DNA from 3 places in the Saccharopolyspora sp. ASAGF58 genome. Region 2 is predicted to be linked to each of the others. Evidence: riboswitches for the same ligand, from Rfam matches in the RefSeq annotation. Region 2 holds a riboswitch; each other region holds the start of a gene.

Region 1 (4,784 bases), 3.3 Mb from region 2:
GGCGAGCGGCTGGGGCTGGCTTTCCAGCACGTCGACGACCTGCTCGGGATCTGGGGCGATCCGGCGGTCACCGGTAAACCGGTGTTCTCCGACCTGCGCACCCGCAAGAAGACTCTGCCGGTGGTTTCCGCGCTGACCTCCGGCACGCCGGCCGGTCGGCGGCTGGCCGCCCTCTACCTCCGCGACCAGCCGCTGTCCGGCAGCGACCTGGCCCAAGCCGCCGATCTGATCGCGCTGGCCGGCGGGCGCGCCTGGAGCCAGAACCAAGCGGACGACCTGCTCGCATCCGCGCTGAGCGACCTGCACCGCTGCGACCCGGCCCCGCGCGCGGCCGAGGAGCTCAGCGCCCTCGCCCACCTGGTGACCCGCCGCGACCACTGACGCCGACCACCGATCGCGGCCGCCACCCGCATCTGGGAACACCGCCTCCGGGCAGCGGCCGGCGTTCGGCAACAGCCGACCGATTTTGGAGTGCAGTCATGCCGAGTCAACAGCGCACGGTGCTGCTCGCCGCACCGCGCTCGTTCTGCGCCGGGGTCGACCGCGCCATCGAGATCGTGGAGCAGGCGCTCGCGCTCCGCGGCGGCCCGATCTACGTGCGCAAGCAGATCGTGCACAACACGCACGTGGTGGCCGATCTGGAGAGCCGGGGCGCGGTGTTCGTCGACGAGCTCGACGCGGTGCCCGACGGCGCCACCGTGGTCTTCTCGGCGCACGGAGTTTCCCCTGCCGTGCGGGAGGAAGCGCAGCGGCGGGGCCTGGCGGTCATCGACGTGACCTGCCCGCTGGTGGCGAAGGTGCACGCCGAGGTGCGGCGGTTCGCAGGGCGCGGCGACACCCTGGTGCTCATCGGCCACAGTGGACACGAGGAGGTGGAGGGCACGCTCGGCGAGGCGCCCGACCAGACGGTGCTGGTGGAATCCGTCGAGGACGTCGGCGAGATCGAGGTGCCGGACCCGAGGCGGGTGTCCTACCTGACGCAGACCACCCTCGCCGTGGACGAGACGGCGGACATCGTCGCCGCGCTGCGGCGCCGCTTCCCGGCCGTCCGTGGGCCGTCCTCGAAGGACATCTGCTATGCCAGCACCAATCGGCAGGACGCGCTGTCGGCGATCGCCGGGGAGTGCGACCTGGTGCTGGTGATCGGCTCGGCGAACTCGTCGAACTCGAAGCGCCTGGTGGAGCTGGCCCGCCGCCAGGGCACCGCCGCCCACCTGATCGACGACGTCACCGACATCCAGCCCGCATGGCTCACCGGCGCCGAGACGATCGGCCTCACTGCGGGAGCCTCGGCTCCGCCGGGCCTGGTCGAGGACGTCATCGACCACCTCGAACCGGCCACGGTCATCGAGCACGAGACGACCCGCGAAGAGATCCGCTTCGGCCTGCCAGCCACACTCCGCTGAACGGGTTGCCAGGGCGATGGACCGGAACCCGGGAAATGGGTCCACGTGCAGATGGGTGTTGATCAGCGGACGAGCAGTTGGTTGAGGGGCACCCACGACCTTCGCCACGGTTGCCCCTGAACTCAGCTTTCCTCGGTGCGGCGGCGGAAGGCTCCGATGATCGCAGCCGCGAGGGCCGCCACGAGGAATGAGGTGAGGGCAGCGCTCATCCACGTCGGTACCGTGAAGCCGAGCGCGTCCCGCACACCCGTCCACAGCCGGCTCCACCAGCCTAGCTCACCCGGGTTGATCAGCTGGAACGCCGAGAAGCCGAGCAGCCAGGCCAGCAGCATGCCCCAGCGGGACGGGGCCTGCGCGGACAGGTCCCAGTCGCGGCGGCGGGCGTGCCCGAAGTAGTCCACCGCGAGCACGCCGAACATCGGCACGAACACCGAGCCGATCAGCAGCAGGAAGTTCGAGAACTGGGCGATGTCCAGGGTCAGCGCGAGCAGCGTGATCACCGCGCCGATGACCAGGCACAGCACCCGGCGGTCCGCGCTGGGCCGCAGGTTCTGGATGGAGACCGCGGTCGAGTAGGTGTTGGCGAAGGACTGGTCGACCTCGCGCAGCACCAGGATCCCGAAGAAGATCACCCCGAGCGGCACCGCCAGCAGCGGGTCGAACGCCTTGTCGGCATCGCCCGCGACCAGCGCCAACCCGAGCAGCCCCAGCAGGTAGCAGGCGATCTGGGTGACTGAATAGCCCACCGTCGCGGCGGTGAACGCGCCGGTCGCAGACTTCGAGTGCCGCGAGTAGTCCGAGGCGACCGGGATCCAGGACACCGCGACCGCCAGCGCGGCGTCCGCACCCGGCCAGAACCCCTGCCAGGAACCGGTGTTCATGTCCGGCAGCGGGTGGCTAACCAGCAGTTGGACGAAGAAGTACACCATCGCGATCGCCACCGCGATGCTGACGTAGCGCCGCAGCAGGCGCAGCGCGCCGAGCGGGCGCAGCGAGAGCGCGGTGGTCACCGCCCCGGCCAGCACCACGTACAACCACCGCGGGCCGCCACCGAACAGTGCCTCCGCGCCCTGCGCGATCACCAGCAGCTCGAAGGTGCCCCAGCCGACCAGCTGCAGGGCGTTCAGCACGGTCGGCAGGTATGACAGCTTGGTGCCGAAAAGGCCGCGCAGCAACATCATCGCGGGCGCCCCGGTGCGCGCCCCGGGGATCGCCGAAATGCCGACCATAATGCTGCCGATCACGGTGCCCACCACGCACGCGGTGACGGCGGCCGTGAAGGACAGCTGCGGCACTCCGCTCGGCGCGAGCACGGCCAGCGCCCCGCTGAACCCGAGCAGGCTCACCCCGAGATTGCCCCAGAACGCGCCCTGGTCGAGCACGCCCAGCGTCTTGGGCGCCGGTTCGTCCAGGGTGTGCGGAACTTCGGCACGATCGACGTCCAGCGCCATCAACAGCTCCCTACGCCGGCATTATCCGGACAGGTTCTGCGGTCGGTGGCGCGTGCGGTGCCACCCTCTCAGCCCGGTACGCCCGAGCTCCCGCGTGGATAAGTCGGAGGCACCTTACCCCGACGAGGTGACCGATGTCAGGTGGGCCCGATCACCTGCGGCGGTTGCTTCGGGCGGCTCCGGCGCGGCGACCTTCTTCGCCAGCAGTTCGTAGGCGGATTCCCGATCGACGGCCTGCTCGTACTTTCCGCGAAAATCGGACGACGCCGCGGCGGCCCGCACCCGGACGAGCGATGCCTGAACCGGTCCGGCTGCGGTTCCCATTGACCTCGACCTTGGTCTAACTCCTAGCCTCGGGAGTAGCGCAGCACGACGAGGAAAGCGAGCAAACCCATGGCCGTCCAACTCAACCACACGATCGTCGCCACTTCCGACAAGATCGCCAACGCGCGGTTCGTCGCCGACCTGCTGGGGCTACCCCAACCGGAACCCTTCGGGCCGTTCATGTGCGTCCAGACCAGCAACGACGTCACGCTGGACTACCTGGAGACCGGCGAGGAGATCAACCCGCAGCACTACGCGTTCCTGGTCACCGAAGGCGAGTTCGACGAGATCTTCTCGCGGATCCAGGCGCAGGACCTGCCGTACTGGGCGGACCCGGGGCACCACGAGGCGGGGCGGATCAACACCCGGGACGGTGGGCGCGGCGTCTACTTCGACGACCCCGACGGCCACGTCCTGGAGATCCTCACCCGCCCCTACGGCAGCGGCGACCAATCCAGCTGACCCACCACCTGGCCATGTCAGGACCCGCGACCGTATTGGCCTCTACTGAGGCGTTTTAAAGGTGCGGGTTGAGGCGAACGGACAGTGCGCCGTATATCGAGGCGAACAGGCCGTTCGCTTCCGCAGCCGTGAACGTTGCGCTGCTGGGGTTTCCGGAGCCTGCGCTTGCGCGTTGCGGATGCCAGACTCTTCAGATCATGGACTGGGAGCGAGTGCTTGCGTGGGTTGGCGGGTACGAGCGGGCGTGGCGGACGCCCGGCGTTGACGTGCTCGCGGAGATCTTCACCTTGGACGCGACGTACCAGCAGGCCCCGTACCTCGAGCCCGTTGTGGGGCTCGACGCCATCGGACGGATGTGGGAGGCCGAGCGCGTCGGGCCCGACGAGGAGTTCCGGCTGACGAGCAGCCCGGTGGCGCTCGAAGGCGACACCGCTGTCGTCCGGGTGGAGGCCCGCTACGGCGGCCCGGTGCCCCAGGAGTACCGGGACCTGTGGATCGTGCGGTTCGCCCCGGACGGGAAGTGCCTGGCCTTCGAAGAATGGCCCTTCTGGCCGGACAAGGACTACCGCGCCGAACCCCGCTGACGCGCCGATTCTTCGCCAAGCGGTCGCCGGATAGTCACCGCCGCCTCACCGCCGCAGGAGGCTCGGCGATCACCATGCTCACGTGCAGGACGCGATCACGGCGGGCCCGCCCGGCCCGCGACGAACACGGACCCTGGCGGTGCTCGGCGATTCTGTCGCCGTGGGCATGGGCGATCCGGTAGTCGGCGGGTGGCGCGGGTTCGCGCCGCTGCTGGCCGAAGCGCTCGGCGCCACGGAGGTGGCGAACGTGGCATCGAGCGGGGCGCGCGTCGCAGCCGTGCGCGACGCCCAGTTGCCCGCCGCCCTCCGCGCCGCGCCGGATGCGGCCGTGGTGATGGTCGGCATGAACGACACGATGCGCTCCGACTTCGACGCCCGACGGCTGCGGCGGCAGCTCAACGACGTCGTGCGCGCGCTCACCGCCGCGGGCGCGACCGTCGTGACGATCCGTTACCACGACCACGGCCGGGTCTTCCGGTTGCCCGGGCCGCTGCGGAGGGCACTGGCCAGGCGTATCAAGGAGCTCAACCGGATCTTGGACGCCGTCGCCGAGACGC
Region 2 (4,784 bases):
GGGATCTCCACCAGGCCGGTGACGCCGACGGTGTTCTGCACGGTCACCGCGGTGACCGCGGTCATGCCGTGCACGCCACAGGCGAAAAAGGTGCGCAGGTCCGCGTGCATCCCGGCGCTGCCGCCGGAATCCGATCCGGCGATGGTCAACGCGGTCGGAGGGGCGGTGTCGTTCACGGGCCGAACTTGGTGCCCGGCCGAGATCTCGTGCATCCACCTCATGTTACGGCCCGGCTCCTACGAATCTTCCAGGGTGCGCGCCCCCTCCGTGGACACGATTTCAATGGAAATCGGACCTTCGATTTCAATGGAACTTGCGGATCTCCGGCGTGTCGGTACCCGACACGCCGGAGGCTGTGGACAACCTCCGCAACTTCAATGGAAATCGCGCAGTCCCCCCTTGGCAATCCCCTGAAACCCCCTGCGGGGGGGCGATGGGGGATCTAGTCGGGATCTAGTCGGCGAGCGGGAGGTAGACCTTGCCGCCGGCGCCCGCGAACTCCTCGGACTTCTCCTGCATGCCCGCTTCGATCGCCTCGACGCTCGTCAGGCCTCGCTCCTCGGCGAACCTGCGGATGTCCTGGGTGATCTTCATCGAGCAGAACTTCGGCCCGCACATCGAGCAGAAGTGCGCCGTCTTGGCCGGTTCGGCGGGCAGCGTCTCGTCGTGGAACTCGCGCGCGGTGTCCGGGTCCAGCGACAGGTTGAACTGGTCCGTCCAGCGGAACTCGAACCGCGCCGTGGACAGCGCGTCGTCCCGCTCCTGCGCGCGCGGGTGGCCCTTGGCCAGGTCGGCGGCGTGCGCGGCGATCTTGTAGGTGATCACGCCGGTCTTCACGTCGTCCCGGTTGGGCAGCCCCAGGTGCTCCTTCGGGGTGACGTAGCAGAGCATCGCGGTGCCCGCCTGGGCGATCATCGCCGCGCCGATGCCGGACGTGATGTGGTCGTAGGCGGGGGCGATGTCGGTGGTCAGCGGCCCGAGCGTGTAGAACGGCGCCTCGCCGCACAGCTCCTCTTCCAGCCGCACGTTCTCGGCGATCTTGTGCATCGGGACGTGCCCCGGACCCTCGATCATCACCTGCACGTCGTGCTCCCGGGCGATGTGGGTGAGTTCGCCGAGGGTCTCCAGTTCGGCGAACTGCGCGCGGTCGTTGGCGTCCGCGATGGAGCCGGGCCGCAGGCCGTCGCCGAGGGAGAACGTGACGTCGTAGTCGCGCAGGATCTCGCAGAGCTCGCTGAAGTGCGTGTAGAGGAAGCTCTCCCGGTGGTGCGCCAGGCACCACGCGGCCATGATCGAGCCGCCGCGGGACACGATGCCGGTGACCCGGTTCGCGGTCAGCGGCACATAGCGCAGCAGCACCCCGGCGTGCACGGTCATGTAGTCCACGCCCTGCTCGCACTGCTCGATGACGGTGTCGCGGTAGATTTCCCAGGTCAGCTCGGCCGGATCGCCGTTGACCTTCTCCAGCGCCTGGTAGATCGGCACGGTGCCGATCGGTACCGGCGAGTTGCGCAGGATCCGCTCGCGGGTCTCGTGGATCCGCTTCCCGGTGGACAGGTCCATGACGGTGTCGGCGCCCCACCTGGTGGCCCACACCATCTTCTCCACCTCCTCCTCGACCGAGGAGGTCACCGCGGAGTTGCCGATGTTGGCGTTGACCTTCACCAGGAACTTCTTGCCGATGATCATCGGCTCGCTCTCCGGGTGGCAGCGGTTGGCGGGGATCACCGCCCGGCCGCTGGCCACCTCGTCCCGGACCAGTTCGGCCGGGACGCCTTCGCGGGTCGCGATGTACTCCATCTCCCGCGTGATGACGCCGGCCCTGGCCCAGCCGAGCTGGGTCCGGTGTTCCCGGCCGTCGGTCCACCCCGCCCGCATCCGGTGAAGTCCACTGTGGACGTCAACGTTGGCGTTCTCGTCGGTGTACGGCCCGGAGGTGTCGTACACGTCGAGGTGCTCGCCGTTGGTCAACTCGATGCGGCGGAATGGCACTTGCAGGCCGGATTCGGAGTCCCGGAACACCTTCCGCGAGCCGCTGATCGGCCCGGTGGTGATCTTGGTCCCGTTCTCGGACGCGTTCGGACGCACGTCGGCCACTGCCATCCACTCCCTACGCCGGCATTACCCGGTCAGGTTCGTGCGGTCGGCGGCCCCGGAGTTCTCCAGCCGCCCTCTCAGCCCGCTGTTGGTACGAGCTCCCGCGGTTTTGGTTTGTCGCGGCCCGAGGCTAGCCGGACCCGTCGAACCTGCCAACCCCCGGTCACTCCGATGACGGCAGCGCGGATTGCCGTTAGGCTCATGACCAGGGCGATCGCAACGTTGTCAGGGATGGTGAGTACGGTGCGTGGCGACATCGATACAGGAGGTGACCCAGCTGTGACTGCTGCCCCAGCGTTCGAAACCGCTACCTGGGAAGAGTTGGTCGAAATCTGGCAGAACCTCGACCTTCCCAACGCGGCTTGGCGCGCGGAGATCATCGAAGGAAGGGTTGTGATGACGCCGCCGCCAGAAAACGCGCATAACCTGATTGCGGATGTCGTGCACGGAGAACTGCGCGATTCGATTTCGAAGGAGTGGGCAATTTTTCAGACATCCGGGATCAAGATTCCGGAGCGCAAGAGTTTGTGCACGCCTGATCTCGTGGTGATTCCCAGGAGTGATGTTCCGGCGGGCAAGAGCTCAATCCTCGCAGACAAGGCGTTGCTGGTTGTGGAGATCACATCTCGAGGCAACGCCGATGACGATCGCACGAGGAAGCTTTGGGGTTATGGGCATGCAGGAATTCCTTTGTATCTATTGATCGACAGGTTCGCGTCGGACGGGCCGACGGTGACGTTGTTCTCGCAGCCGACCGGCGGGCGTTATCTCCATCAACACCGCGTAGTTTTCGGTGAGCCTGTCGAGTTGCCCGAGCCGTTCGGCATCACGCTTGACACAAGTCAGTTCTGATCAGTCGTCCTCGGCGAAGGGGTCGCCGTGTTCGGCCGGGTCCCAAGTCAGGCCGGGGATGCCCCAGCCGTTGCGCCGCACCATCTTCTTCGCAGCTCGGGCGTGGCGGCCGACCAGGCGTTCCAGGTAGAGGTGGCCGTCCAGGTGGTCGGTCTCGTGCTGCAGGCAGCGGGCGAAGAAACCGGTCCCCTCGACCTCGATCGGCTTTCCGTCCACATCGGACCCGGTGACCTTCGCCCAGCTCGCCCGGCTGGTCGGGTAGGACTCGCCGGGGACCGACAGGCAGCCCTCCCAGTCGTCGTCCGGGTCGGGCATGGTCTGCGGGATCTCGGCGGTCATCAGTTCGGGGTTGACCACCACGCCGCGGTGCTGGACGCCCGCGTCGTCGGGGCAGTCGTAAACGAACAACCGCAGGTCGATGCCGATCTGGTTGGCCGCCAGCCCGACCCCGTTGGCGGCGGCCATCGTCTCGAACATGTCGTCGACGAGGGTGCGCAGCGCGTCGTCGAACCGCTCCACCGGACGGGTGGGGTTGTGCAGCACCGGGTCGCCGACGACGCAGATCGGGTGAACAGCCATGAGCGGGACTTTAGCGCTTCCGGTGCCTGTTGCGCCGGGGTGCTCCCGCGCGTTGCTGGCAGTGTGATCCGCTCCCGCCGCGAATCCGAGCATGGTGTAATTGAGGGGGAATCACAGCCGTGTGATTCCTGCGAACGCGGGAAGTCCCGAATCGCGAGGCGAGGAGCCAGATGGACGCCGCCCAAATGCTGACTGCGCAGGAGATCGCCCGTCAGTGCGAACAGTTGGCGCGCCTGCAACAACGGCAGGGAACATCTGATCCGGCACCCGGTCGGCCGTTGCGACTCGCCGAGCCGATCACTCAGCCGATCGAGCGGATCGTGGAACCGCCGCCCCAGCCGGTGCCGCCCCAGCCGTCGGCGCCGGACGACGAACTCGACGATCGGGCGAGGGGCATCCTCGCCTTCGAGTCGCAGTGGTGGAAGCGCGAGGGCGTGAAGAAGGAGCGCGCGATCCGCGAGCTGTTCGACATGTCCGCGTCGCGGTACTACCAATTGCTGAACGCGTTGCTGGACAGTCCGGCCGCCGCGCAAGAAGACCTTATGCTGATCAAGAGGCTGCGCAAGGCAAGGGCGGGTAGGCAGCGCGCACGGGCCGCCCAACGACTGGGAATCGAGTTGCACTGATGACTTCAGGGGAACCGTCCACCGGACCCGCCAAGGCCAAGATCATCGGCTTCGGTCTGATCGGGGTCGGTGCGATCGCGGGCGTCGTCGGCATCGTCACGCTGGTTTCCGGCGGCGGCGCGTCGAATTCCGCCCAGCCGCTGCCCCCGGAACCGGGCAACAACCCGCCGGTCATGTCGCTGACCCAGAATCCGCCCGCCGAGTCCGCCGTGGTGCCGCCCGCCACGTCGCAGGTCGCGCCGTCACCGGCCACACAGGACAGCCCGCCGCCCGCGCCGCCTCAGGGCACGCAGAACCAGGACGTACCCGTCGGTTCCGGTAACACGACGACCAAGATCCTGGTGCGGGTCTACAACAACAGCACGATCAGCGGATTGGCGCACCGGGCCGCGGAGGACTTCCGGAGCTCGGGTTACGAGGTGCCGGAGGTCGGCAACTACTCGGCGGGGCTGATCCCCACCACGACGATCTACTTCCGGCCCGGCACCGTCGAGGAGCAGCAGGCACAGGAGATGGCGGTCCGCTTCGGAGCGCGCGCGGAGCCCCGCTTCGAAGGCATCCAGGACGCCACGCCGGGCTTGATCGCCATCATCACCAACGACTACAAGGGCCACGCCAACACCAAGTGAC
Region 3 (4,784 bases), 750 kb from region 2:
TGGTGCGTTGCGAGAGCTCGGCGTAGCTGAGCGCGCCACGCTCGTCGATCACGGCCGGGCGGTCGGCGTGGCGCACCGCGCCGACGGCGAAGCCCAGCGGCGGGGTGATGCCCCAGCGGCGCCAGGCGAGGACGATGCGCAGCAGCTTGTCCGGCCGAAGCGGGCTGATCACGCCCTGCTTGGTCAGGACGGACACCGTGTGCAGGCCCGACGTCCCGCGCCGGAGCAGCGCGACTGATCGTTGCCAGAACGTGCTCACGCAGTCACCTCTCGGTTGCCAGGCTACCGGGAGTGGATGATGCCGCGAGCGGACTTGCGGGGGAAGACTGCGATCGTGAGCGCGGCGGCGGACGGACCGCCAGCCACCGCGCTCACGAGGGGATTCATTCCATTGCGGCGGCCACCACGATCGCGTCGCGCAGGGCAGCGCGAAGTCTGCCGACCTCCAGCGGGGAAAGCACCGCGGTCTCGCCCGCTGGAGCGATCACCACCACGTTCCCCTGGTTGATCAACACCGACATGTCACGACGTCTGCCGGCGACATCGCGGCAGCTCACGTGCCACTGCCTGGCGGGCTCCACGTTCCCAGCCTCCCTGTTGCAGTCCGCGCGCTCTGCCTCCCGCGCGCGGTTGTTGATCGAGGGACGCAGCTGGACGCGCACCGTGACGGCGGTTCTGCGCATAAGCCACCCGAAAACTTCAGGTTTACCCCTGGTAAGGGGAACCGATACGCAGAGTGTCCGCAATTTCAATTGAAACTGCGGACACGGGCGGGGTCGGCCGGTCTTCAGACCGGGCGGACCACCAGGCCGTTCGGTTCGGCGGTGAAGGTGACCGCGGCTTCCTCGAAGTCGGCGATCGGCAGCTCATCGCGCACCAGCCGGTGCGGCGCGTCGAAGGCCTCGACCCGGATCTCGCGGGTGGTCAGCGTCCGCTCCGGGAAGTCCGCGCCGCCGACCTGGACCTGCAGCTCGCCGCCCTGCACCGTCATGGTCAGCCAACCGCCGGGCACCGTCAGCTGCTCACCGTCGGAGGTCAGGACCAGCCGGCTGGCACCGGGGTTCTCGGCGCGCACGGCGACGTGCGAGATCGCGACGTCGCGCTGGCCGGAGTCGCCGGCCAGCGCGATCACGTCCCGCTTGACCTCCTCGGCGGGGCCGTCCCCGGGCTTCGGCGCGAGCACCGGGGCGCGCAGTTCGGCGGCCACCCGGTAGGGCTGCCACGATCCGGCGCCGATCAGGTTGACCACCGCGGTGATCTCGACGTCGGCCAGCAGCCGGTCGCTGCCGGGAGCCGGAGTCACTTCGACCGCGGCGACGTCGCGCCGGTTCAGCAACTCGCGCAGCGCCTTCGCGCGCTGCCTGCTGTTGCGGTCGAATCCGCGGGTGATCGCCACCGTCCCCGAACCGGCGGCCGCCACGGCGGCTTCGGTCAGGTCCGCCAGCGGGGCCCAGATCCGGGCGGGATCCTCCGGCCGGGGCTGCCGGCGGGAACGGGCGAAACTCGGGGCATCGGTCGTGGTTTCCATCATCAACCACTTTAGTCCGCGGCGAAGGGTTGCCTGGCCTGCCGGTGGTGACCTTCACGGTGTGAATTCGATCGCTGTGCCGGGTCGGGCGCCGGGCGAGCGGCCGTGCGCCTGATCGACTGAGGGCGCCGAGGGCGTGGTCGCGCGGCGGTCCCGGTTGTTAGGTTGGTGGCAGTGACGCGGGGTGCCTGGGCTGCCGGGCTGAGAACAGACCCGTTGAACCTGACCTAGCTCGTACTAGCGGAGGGACGTCATGGTTCCCAATGTGCTGACCATCGCAGGCACCGACCCCAGCGGCGGCGCCGGTGTGCAAGCCGATCTGAAGACCTTCTCCGCGCACGGCGCCTACGGCATGTCCGTGATCACCGCGCTGGTCGCGCAGACCACCACCGGTGTTTCCGAGGTCCACGAGGTGCCGCCGGAGTTCATCACCGCGCAGCTGGTAACGCTGCTCGACGACGTGCGGGTGGACGCGGTCAAGATCGGCATGCTGGCCAACGCCGAGGTGATCCGCGCGGTGATCGGGGTCCTCGACCGCTACTCGCCGCCGCACGTCGTGCTGGACCCGGTGATGGTCGCCAAGAGCGGTGACCGGCTGCTCGCGCCGGAGGCGGTCAGCGTGCTGCGCGACGAGCTGTTGCCGCGCGTGGACCTGATCACCCCGAACCTGCCCGAGACCGCCGATCTGCTGGGCGAGCCGGAGATCACCGACCCCAACGACATGCCCGCGCAGGCCGAGCGGCTGGCCAGGCTGGGCGCGAAGCAGGTGCTGCTAAAGGGCGGTCACCTCGACGGCCGGTCCAGCGTGGACCTGCTCTACGGCGAAGGGATCGCCGAGTTCCTGTCCAGCGAGCGCGTCGTGACCACCAACGACCACGGCACCGGCTGCACGCTGTCGGCCGCGATCGCGGCGCTGCGTCCGCAGCGCGCAGACTGGCTCGACGCGGTGCGCGAGGCCAAGGAGTACCTGACGGAGGCGCTGCGCGCTTCCGACCGGCTCGACGTGGGCCACGGCCACGGCCCGGTGCACCACTTCCACCACTGGTGGTGATCGACGCTCCCCGGTGTCGTGAGCGCTTTTGGTTGCCATAGCGCCGAAAAGTGCTCACGGGGGCCCCGCACCACAGGTCGAGACAGCTACGAGAGGTTCTGATGAGCAAGCTGCCCGCTCCGCCCGCCGACGGTTTCTGCGCCGAGGCTTGGGCGCACACCGCCGATCTGCAGCAGGCGATCGTCGAGCACCCGTTCAACGCCGCGCTCACCGACGGCACCCTGGACCGCGACCGGTTCGCGTTCTACATCGTGCAGGACGCGCGCTACCTGGTCGGTTTCGCGCAGGCGCTGGCGGCCGCCGCGACGCGGGCCGACAACGCCGAGGACGCGGCGTTCTTGGCCGGTGCGTCCCAGGGCGCACTGGTCGAGGAGCGCCGGCTGCACGCCGGTTACGTCGCGGAGTTCGGCCTTACCGACGCCGAGATTGCCGGGGTCGACACGTCCCCGTCCTGCCTGGCCTACACCTCGTACCTGCGGGCGACCGCGCTGACCGAGCCGTATCCGGTGCTGCTGGCGGCGATCCTGCCGTGCTTCTGGGTGTACCAGCACGTGGGCACCGCGATCCTGGAAGCCACCGGTGGTGCCGAAGATCATCCGTACCGGGCGTGGATCCAGACCTATGCCGACGACGAGTTCGCCGAGGCGGTGCTGACCGCGCGCGACCTCACCGACCGGGTCGCCAAGGGAGCCGACGCCGAGACCCGGCAGCGGATGCTCGACGCGTTCACCCGAGCGACTGAGTACGAGTGGCTGTTCTGGAACAGCGCTTGGATCAAGGAGGAGTGGCAGACTTCGCGATTCCTGAACTAATCGCGAAACCCCTTGCAAGGTGGGCAGGAACGCACTTCGGCCCAGTGTGATCCGGTGCACGAACGGGGCCGTAACGAATCGCGAGCCGAAGCGATTCTCCCAGCGAGACGCCCGTCCGGGCGGGGACTTGGATGTGGGTTCTTCCCACCGTAGACGGAGTTTCGACGACAGTGGGCAATTCTATTCTGATTGTTCTGATGGGCATGCTGGTGCCCGTGTTAGCGGCTGCGCCGTTCTACCTCGCCGACCGCCGTCGGGAGCAGCAGGATGCCGTCGAGGGCGATGAATAGGTCAGCCCCCGTAGATCTTCTTCGCGAGTTCTTCCTTGCCCCGCTTGAGTTCCTGCAACGTATTGGCGGCGAATCCACGGCTGGTCGGCATGGCCGGGATCCGCAGGCCTTCGCTGAGCGTCCAGCCGGAGCCGCAGTCGATCAGCGACCGGTGCTTGTTGGTGTAGTAGCCGGAGTTGATCGACACCGCGACCCCGTGCGCTCCGGCCGCGGCCGCCATCAGGTGCACGTGGAACCGGCTGGACAGCCAGCGCTGCCCGGCCGCCGCGGGCAGCCCGTCGGCCATGATCTCGGAGAACGGGTAGAAGCGGGCGCCCGGTAGGTCGTGTTCCACCAGCGCGAAGACCTCGCGGTCCACGCGTGGGATGCCTTCGACGAAGCCGACTTGCTCGGGGCGCACGCCCCATTCGCCCAGCGTGTCCAACAGGAATCCGGCGAGCGCGGGCACCGAATCGTCGAGCAGGTCCGACTGCAGGCACACCATGACCTCGCGCAGGTCGTCGTCCCGGTACATCCCGGGTTCGACCCCGAAGAACATGTCGTCGCCGGTGTGCGAGGTGGCGCTGGACAGCGCCGCCGACGGCTCGTCGCGCACGTCGACGACCTCGAACTGCGCGGCGAGGTTGCGCAGCAGCGGTTCCGCTTCGTCGGCGACCGGCGACAGCCCTTGGCCGGTCATCACCGCCCGGCCGCCGGAACGGCGCGTCGCCGCGACCGCGGCCGCGAGCAGGCCGATGTGCCGCGGCCAGATGCCGTTGACGAATCCGCCGCCGACGATGTGCACCAGGTCGGCGCGGGCCGCCAGTTCGATGCCGGCCACCCATCGCGGCGCCAGCCCCGGGTTGTTGAACGCGTGCTGCACGAACGACGCGACCTCCCACGGCCCGTCCGACGGGGCCTCCCAGCACAGCCGCCATAAGGTGTCGGTGAACCGGACCCGCGGATGCAGGTGGCCGAGCAGGACGTCGCTCGGTCCCGGGTTGGGGCAGTCCACCCAGATCTCGCTGTCCGGCGCGACGCGTGCCAGGTGCTTCAACCAGGCGGCGGCGATCAGTTCGTCCCCGTAGTTCGGGTGCCCGGTGGTGGCGACGAGGTAGATGGTG

What was found. Region 2 has a riboswitch for thiamine pyrophosphate ahead of thiC (phosphomethylpyrimidine synthase ThiC). Riboswitches for the same ligand answer to the same signal wherever they lie in the genome.
Region 1: another riboswitch for thiamine pyrophosphate. It lies ahead of FDZ84_RS36480 (cytosine permease); the one in region 2 lies ahead of thiC (phosphomethylpyrimidine synthase ThiC).
Region 3: another riboswitch for thiamine pyrophosphate. It lies ahead of thiD (bifunctional hydroxymethylpyrimidine kinase/phosphomethylpyrimidine kinase); the one in region 2 lies ahead of thiC (phosphomethylpyrimidine synthase ThiC).

The regions. Positions count from the first base shown of each region.
Region 1 is NZ_CP040605.1:7,788,796-7,793,579, forward strand. Features, by position in the region: gene FDZ84_RS36470 (family 2 encapsulin nanocompartment cargo protein polyprenyl transferase) at 1-381, shown strand, start outside; gene ispH (4-hydroxy-3-methylbut-2-enyl diphosphate reductase) at 480-1,406, shown strand; gene FDZ84_RS36480 (cytosine permease) at 1,529-2,857, opposite strand; TPP riboswitch at 2,848-2,961, opposite strand; gene FDZ84_RS41420 (helicase HerA-like domain-containing protein) at 2,972-3,181, opposite strand; gene FDZ84_RS36490 (VOC family protein) at 3,251-3,643, shown strand; gene FDZ84_RS36495 (nuclear transport factor 2 family protein) at 3,856-4,227, shown strand; gene FDZ84_RS36500 (SGNH/GDSL hydrolase family protein) at 4,367-4,784, shown strand, end outside.
Region 2 is NZ_CP040605.1:3,026,780-3,031,563, forward strand. Features, by position in the region: gene thiD (bifunctional hydroxymethylpyrimidine kinase/phosphomethylpyrimidine kinase) at 1-212, opposite strand, end outside; gene thiC (phosphomethylpyrimidine synthase ThiC) at 454-2,103, opposite strand; TPP riboswitch at 2,090-2,212, opposite strand; gene FDZ84_RS14325 (Uma2 family endonuclease) at 2,341-2,949, shown strand; gene FDZ84_RS14330 (peptide deformylase) at 2,950-3,528, opposite strand; gene FDZ84_RS40650 (DUF3263 domain-containing protein) at 3,699-4,154, shown strand; gene FDZ84_RS14340 (LytR C-terminal domain-containing protein) at 4,154-4,783, shown strand.
Region 3 is NZ_CP040605.1:3,778,641-3,783,424, forward strand. Features, by position in the region: gene FDZ84_RS18065 (AMP-binding protein) at 1-259, opposite strand, end outside; gene FDZ84_RS18070 (hypothetical protein) at 384-683, opposite strand; gene FDZ84_RS18075 (hypothetical protein) at 788-1,531, opposite strand; TPP riboswitch at 1,699-1,794, shown strand; gene thiD (bifunctional hydroxymethylpyrimidine kinase/phosphomethylpyrimidine kinase) at 1,782-2,579, shown strand; gene tenA (thiaminase II) at 2,681-3,391, shown strand; gene FDZ84_RS18090 (polysaccharide pyruvyl transferase family protein) at 3,683-4,784, opposite strand, start outside.